2 regions of the Glutamicibacter sp. FBE19 genome follow, and region 1 is predicted to be linked to the other one. Evidence: predicted binding sites of a transcription regulator. Region 1 holds the regulator's gene; the other holds the start of a gene.
The links. Region 1 encodes LexA, which represses DNA repair genes until DNA is damaged. Its sites were predicted from a motif close to TCGAACANNTGTTCGA; they were not measured.

Region 1 (3,655 bases):
CCTTGACGACGGGCTGGGCTATTGGGAAGCTGGCGATCGTGATGCAGCCCGGCGCGAACTTCACCGTGCCAAAGACCTGCTGGCAGGAATCCGCATTCGCAATTTCGGAGTCTTCCCGAACTACTTCTTTGACGATATGGCATGGCTGGCGCTGGCGAGCCAGAGGTTGCTGGCTTTTTCCCGGAAGCTGGAAGGGCACAGCCATCTCGGTGCAAAACGAGCAATAACGACTTTGCGCAAGCAATTGGAAAGCGGCATCGACGAAGTCCTCGATGGCGGCTTGTACTGGTCGAGGAAACGCGATTTCAAGAATGCCCCTGCCAACGCTCCTGCCGCACTCTTTTTCGCACGCATCGGTGATCGCGAACAAGCCAGGAAGCTGCTTGACTGGATGCATTCCAACATCTTCAGCGACCAGCACGGTTTATATCTTGATGGGCTCAGACTCACTTCAACAGGCCAAAAACTGGAAGATCACCTCTATACCTATAACCAGGGTCCGGTGCTCGGCGCGCTGCTGGAATTAGGTACCGCAGCTGATTTGGAGCATGCTGCTGCACTTGTTCATGCCACACGCCGGCATCTGGCCGACGAGGCCGGATCCCTGGTGCTTGATGGAGGAGGCGATGGCAACCTATTTGCCGGGATTCTCTGCCGATACCTGGCCCTCTGCGCAAACGATGAGCGCATGGATCTGGACGTTCGGGGCATCGCACGCGATTTGGTGACGTCGACAGCTAGCCGATTGGTCAACGAAGAACCACGACGGCTCTCAGCGGCAGTTCAGCGTTGGATGATCTTCAGCGCAGCACAACGGTGCGAATCGAAACCGAAATCGCAGGGAGCAAACGACTGAGGGGTGTTGATGCTTGCGCACCAACACCCCTCATGCCAGATGCGATTAGAGCGAACGCATCACAGAAACAACACGGCCCATGATCTTGGCCGCGTCGCCCAAGATCGGTTCGTAGCGTGAGTTCTGGGGCAGCAGCCATGTATGCCCATCGCGCTGCCGGAAGGTTTTGACAGTGGCTTCTTCGTCCAGCAATGCAGCGACGATATCGCCGTTTTCAGCATTCTGCTGACGGCGGACGACTACCCAGTCACCATCACAGATAGCGGCATCAACCATGGAATCGCCAGAGACTTTGAGCATGAATAATTCGCCGTGTCCGACCAGCTGGCGAGGCAACGAGAAAACATCTTCGACAGACTGATCAGCAAGGATCGGCCCACCAGCAGCGATCCGGCCGACCAATGGAACCATGGTCGTATCGGCTGACGTGCTGAGCTCGATGACCATCGCGTCTTCGGCAGCCTTGCTCTCTGCGGCCTCCGACGCCGTTGAGTTCTCAGCATCGTCCGCCAACTGCAGCGGCAACAAAATCTCCATGGCGCGCGGACGGCGTGGATCTCGACGAATGTACCCGAGCTTTTCCAGCTGGCTCAATTGGTGGGTGACGCTCGAAAGGCTCTTGAGTCCTACCGAGTCGCCAATCTCACGCATGGATGGTGGATAGCCGTTCTTGCCGATGGCACGCTGGATCGTTTCCAGGATCTTCTTTTGGCGAATCGTCAACGAGCGTGCATTCGATCGGGGAGTGCGTTGTGAAGCTGACATGAGATTTTGCCTTCCCTAGCTATCTGTCGAAAGTTCGGCAGTCCAAACTGTCGGAGCCAGATGGTGTGATGTTTTCATTGCTCGTCTACTTCGAAATCTTAGTGGATAAGCGAGCTTCTTTCAAAGATTTGTTCGAAAACTTCTGGACAAGTCGGACGAAGCTCTGTTAGAACAGATGTACTAGTTTCGAACAAGTCTTCGAAATCTACATATCGAATATAACTTCGCATCGCTACACAATCTTGAGGAGATAAGGTCATGGCAACCCTCGCACTTGACTCAAATCAAACCCAGAGCCCATTGAAGATCCGGATCAACCGCCGCGGCTGGGCTGTTTTGGTGGGCATTCCAGTTTTTGCGCTAACCGTAGCTGCAGCGTTCTTCTTCTCGATGTTCGCTTCAGATGCAAGGGCATCATCTGAACTCCCAACGGGCGTCGAAACTGTGGACGTCACCGTTATCCCGGGCGACACCGTGTGGAGCTTGGCCAAGGAGTACGCCCAGGGCTACGACGTCACTTCTGCTGTCAGCCACATTTCGGAACTCAACTCCCTCCAGGGAAGCGAGATCCACGTTGGCGACTCGCTGTCGATCCCTGTGCTCGCTGGTTAGAGCATCGATCGAGGCAGGGGATTGTTACCTTGACTCGTAGCGGATTCACCCGCCAAGCCGGTACGCACGTAGACTTATTGCGTGAATGACCGCAGTGAACTTTTGAGTCAGCTGCCCTTGCGTGAGAATCTCCGCGGGCTATCCCCATATGGCGCACCACAAATCGACGTGCCCATTCAGCTGAATGTCAACGAGAACACTCATCCGCTTCCGCCAACTGTCGTGGATGCCATTGCGCAAGAGGTCGCAAAAGCAGCAACCAGCCTCAACAGATACCCGGATCGTGAATTCACCGAACTCCGTGAACTGCTGGCTGACTATCTCGGCCACTCCCTGACCGCAGGTAACATCTGGGCGGCAAACGGCTCGAACGAAATCCTCCAGCAAATCCTGCAGGCATTTGGCGGGCCAGGACGAAGCGTCATGAGTTTCGGACCAACATACTCGATGTACCCCCTCCTAGCTAGCGGGACCGATACAACATATATCGCCGGTACGCGCGCCGAGGATTTCACTCTCTCCGCAGAATCCGCGGCAGAACAAGTTCTCAAGCACCAACCGAACATTGTCTTCCTGTGCTCTCCTAACAACCCCACGGGCACGGCGCTTGGCCTGGACGTGATCACAGCCGTATATGACGCAATGAGCGAGCACAATGGCATGGTCATTGTTGACGAAGCCTACGCCGAGTTTTCCTTGTCCAGCACCAAATCGGCGCTCACCTTGCTTGAAGGCCGCCAGCGGCTCATCGTCACGCGCACCATGTCAAAGGCCTTTGGCCTTGCCGGTGCCCGCGTCGGGTACCTCGCAGCGGCGCCTGAAGTCACCGATGCCATTCGCTTGGTGCGGCTGCCATACCACCTCTCGGCCGTCACGCAGGCAACTGCCGTAGCGGCGCTGAAGAATATCGATTTGTTGTTAGCCCAGGTGGAAGACATCAAAACGCAACGAGATCGAATTGTTGCCCGCTTGAAAGAGCTTGGGCTTAAGCCTTCCGTCTCCGACTCCAACTTCGTCTTTTTCGGCGGGCTGGAGAACCCCCACGCGGTGTGGGAAGGATTGTTGGAAGCAGGCATTATCGTCCGCGACAATGGGATCCCGGGCACTCTGCGAGTAACCGCCGGAACCGAATCAGAAACTACTGCGTTCTTGGATCGTCTATCCGAGCTGCTCGGCGCGGAAAAGTAATCAAGAACAAGCGAAGGAAGACATGGCTGCCGAATTGATTGGCGCACGTCGCGCCCGCATGGAACGCGTCACCAGCGAATCGTCCGTATTCGTAGAACTGGATCTCGATGGAACTGGTGTGTCGGAGATCAGCACGTCCGTGCCGTTCTACGACCACATGCTCACCGCGCTGTCCAAGCACTCGCTCATTGACTTGACCGTTCGGGCAACGGGCGATACCCACATCGACGTGCA
Region 2 (3,655 bases), on a different contig from region 1:
TAGCGTCCTAACCCAACACGAGCTCAGCGAAGATCCCCAGGACTTCATCGCTCGATCATTGGTCAACTTGTCTGAACGACTGGATGTTTCAGCGACACTATTTGCCGCCTTTTATTTGCTGATTCATGGGCTGGTAAAAGTGGTGCTTGTGTGGGCCGTGCTCAAAAACCGGTTATGGGCCTACCCCTGGCTTATCGGCTTCCTAATAGTGTTCATCCTCTATCAGACCTATGAACTGATCGTTAACTTTAGCTGGGTGTTACTGGCTCTCACAGTCTTTGATGTTGTGATTGTTCTGCTGACCTGGCGCGAGTACCAATTGCATCGACTGCCAGGCCTCCAGAATCAGAACGAATGATGCTGTTCGTGCAATGGCTAAACGAAACTGAATTCTAGAACCGAAATCGACCGATATTGAAAAGGCCTCTAACCAGGAATCTCAGTTCTCTAGCAGCCCACTGGCATTCTCGAAAGTCTTCTATTACTTTCATCTTCTACAGTTGATCGCACAACACACTCGTGCGATCAACAACTCCACCAATCCAAGGGTTTAAAAAATGTATTTAACATCCCGAAACAGGTAGTTCAATTATTTTCACTCAAGATATATTTAGAGATACTACTCATCAAGACGATCAGTAGACAGATTGAGGAATTCTTTGAAAAAGTCTACTTCGCTTATTCTCGGTGTATTACTACTAGGCAGCTCACTGGTGAGCGCGCCTGCTAATGCGGCGCAGACGGAGACAGAAAATTTTGTAGAAACACAGACCACTCCAGCCTACGCAGTAGGAAAAAGTGGAGAACGATTCTATTTTGAAAACGTTGCACAAAAGCCAGGGGTTGCGCAACCCGCAGCGTATTGGTCACCATGTGGCGTTTTCGATAAGAACGAAAAACTCGTCAGGACTTTCAACCGGCAAGCGGTCAAAGGAGTCTCAGGACGTAAAGCCTATCTGCGTTGCGGTACAAACAAAGTCATCAATGGCGACAATACAGGTTGGGGCTATCGGCATATTAAAGCTGGCCACATGAATGATTGGAACAACCAGGCCGTGTACTTGGGGGTAAACTGGAGGGAATTTGCCGATTGGGCAACCAATGAAGCATTAAACTGGCCATGCCTGAAGAAATATCAGAGCAGCAATAAAACCGTCCGCTACGGTGGAGTTTATGAACTGCGAGATTCCCGTGACCGCATCTTCAAAAGAGTCGGCGTCACAACGGCAGTCTCGACCACAAATTCTCGTCTCATCACATCTCATCCGGATAACGTGCGTCGAGCCTGCGGTAAATAATAAGATTTCAATGGGTCACTGACTACAAGAATGGCTATGGCGTATTTACGCCATAGCCATTCTTAGTCTTCTGCCTCTATTCTCAGGCTTGCTCCGTACATGGTTCCTCGTGAACCAGTGAAAGTATGAAGTGCTGTTATCAATCGTGAGAATGCGTATTGCTCGCCACCAGTAAAACCTCGCGGCATTTTAATCCCGTTCAAGCTGGCAAGCTCTTTTTCTGTGACCCTCCATTTGATGATCGCGAGCCCGTTGTCGTCAAAATTTGGGTATTCAATGTAGATCCCCCAAGGTGTTATGCGAGCTTCGTAACCATATTCATTCACCAGGTAATCTACATAATTTTGGCGTTTGAAAGTCTCCATAGTCCAATCCTAACGACAACACGTAAACATTTTTATGGGTACACACAAAATAACCGTTTTATGGTTGCTGGCTCTTCTGTGGCTGGGTTAGCTTACCGCATACTATCGAGCTCGCGGCAATGAGTATCAGGCCTTCGTTTGCTCGATCCGATAGCGCCTAAGCCATTGGGCTCATCCGGCTTTCCCGCCCGCAGGTATCTTTTTCTCCATGGTTTGTCTCTCTCGGCTGCTCACAACCAACGTGTTTTGAGCATTCTTGCCTGCGATCACCCAGGCGAGTTCGAGTGCCAGCTCACTAGCTCCGGCTTGCTTCCAGAACTGCTTCCATTTGGTGATTCGAGGAACTGGACTGGCTATTTTGCTTGATGCGGAATGCCTCACGGCGGTCACAGGGCCGGAAGGTACTAGGGGCAATGGTGGTCTTTTATAGTTGCCAGCGCCTTAGGCCCATTGGCCTGGCGATGGGAATTGCGACCAGCTTCGAGGTCAACGGAACTCCCTTTGCGCTCGGCGCAGCTTTTCGTGAAGCGGTGCCCGGCTAGCCCAAACTGTCGGTGCGTCTGACTAGTGTAACTGTCATTCGAACACGTGTTCGAATAGGATGGTTCTACTAAGTAAGGAGTGCACACGTGGGGATGTTCACCGAGTCAATCGAGGTTGCCCGCGCAGCGAACGGAATGCCTTTGCGCGTGAGCTGGCAGGGGCAGGACTACCGCCTGGCTGCCGAGCCTCAGCGCTGGTTCGAGCGCCGCAAATGGTGGGACGAAAACCTGCGGATTCCTCGCGGAATCGGCGCAGGAATCGCTGACTATGAGATGTGGCGACTGCAACTGGTTGCGGTGCGCGGACCCCAGCAGGTGCACAGCGTTGACGTCAGTTTTGACGCGCAAACCGAACGCTGGCGACTGGTGCGTGTGCATGAGTCCCTGGCTCGCAGCGCCTAAGCTACAGACGGGGGAACATATATTCGAAGGACCGCAATGAGCTTCACCCATTTGAACGTCAGTTCTTCCTATAGCGCCCACTACGGGGTGTCGCACCCGCGCGCCTTGGCCCAGGCAGCCAAAGCCCACGGTGCGCAGATGCTGGCACTCACTGACCGTGACGGGCTGTATGGAGCAGTCAAGCACGTCGCCGCCTGCATGGCAGAAGGGCTGGCACCCATCCTCGGCGCCAACCTCGCGGTGCTCGACTCTGCCGGCGAAACCCTCGCAAGAATCACCGTGCTGGCTCGAGGCGGTTGCGCAGGAGCTGGCTACGCAGCGTTATGCCGAACGATTACCCTCGCGCACAGCACCGCGCACGGCGTTCCGGGACTGAGCACCAGTCAGGTTGGGGAACTGGGCCGCGAAGGCAACCTGATGATCCTGATCGGTGGCGAGTCCGATGTAGCCAGGGCAATCCTCAAGGGAAAATACGCCCAGGCACGCACCCTCATGGCCGACTGGAAAAAGCGGGTGGGGAAGATGCTGCGAGTGGAAATCACCACCTACCTCTCTGCGCATGGTTCACGCTACAGCCTCGGCGAAGCCGCCCGCTTGCTGCGCTACGCCCAAGAGCGGGGGATTAAGTCCGTGCTCACCAATGCCGTGCGCTATGTGGACCCCGACGGGGCGGTCACCGCAGATATCATTGACTCCGCACGCACCCTGCACAGCTTGAAAAACCTGGATTCCTGCCAGCCCAATGGGCAGGGCTGGCTGAAAACCCCGCAGCAGATGCAGCAGCTTGCCACCGAAATCGGCAACGCCACCGAGCGGATCTGGGCCCATCAGATGCTGCGCGATACCGAGCAGCTCGCCGCGTGGGCGGCACTGGATCCCGTCGCAGACCTCGGGTGGAAGAAGCCGGTGATCCCCGAGGCAAAAATCATCGGACTCTATCGCCCAGCCCAGCAGGAACTAACCGAACGCGTCTTCGCAGCGGTCCCGCGCCTGCTGCCTGACACCGACCGGAACCTGATCGAGAAGCAGCTGGACCTCGAGCTGGGGG

Region 2: H6F58_RS16660 (DUF6504 family protein) is a predicted target of LexA. The motif match lies at 2,244-2,259, and genes of this name have one in related genera.

What each region holds. Positions count from the first base shown of each region.
Region 1 covers NZ_JACKQN010000002.1:41,207-44,861, reverse strand. Annotated here, with positions in the region: gene H6F58_RS03845 (glycoside hydrolase family 76 protein) at 1-856, shown strand, start outside; gene lexA (transcriptional repressor LexA) at 902-1,621, opposite strand; gene H6F58_RS03835 (LysM peptidoglycan-binding domain-containing protein) at 1,880-2,233, shown strand; gene H6F58_RS03830 (histidinol-phosphate transaminase) at 2,315-3,421, shown strand; gene hisB (imidazoleglycerol-phosphate dehydratase HisB) at 3,444-3,655, shown strand, end outside.
Region 2 covers NZ_JACKQN010000013.1:58,263-61,917, forward strand. Annotated here, with positions in the region: gene H6F58_RS16645 (DUF2127 domain-containing protein) at 1-358, shown strand, start outside; gene H6F58_RS16650 (hypothetical protein) at 714-1,298, shown strand; gene H6F58_RS16655 (hypothetical protein) at 1,361-1,663, opposite strand; gene H6F58_RS16660 (DUF6504 family protein) at 2,299-2,607, shown strand; gene dnaE (DNA polymerase III subunit alpha) at 2,644-3,655, shown strand, end outside.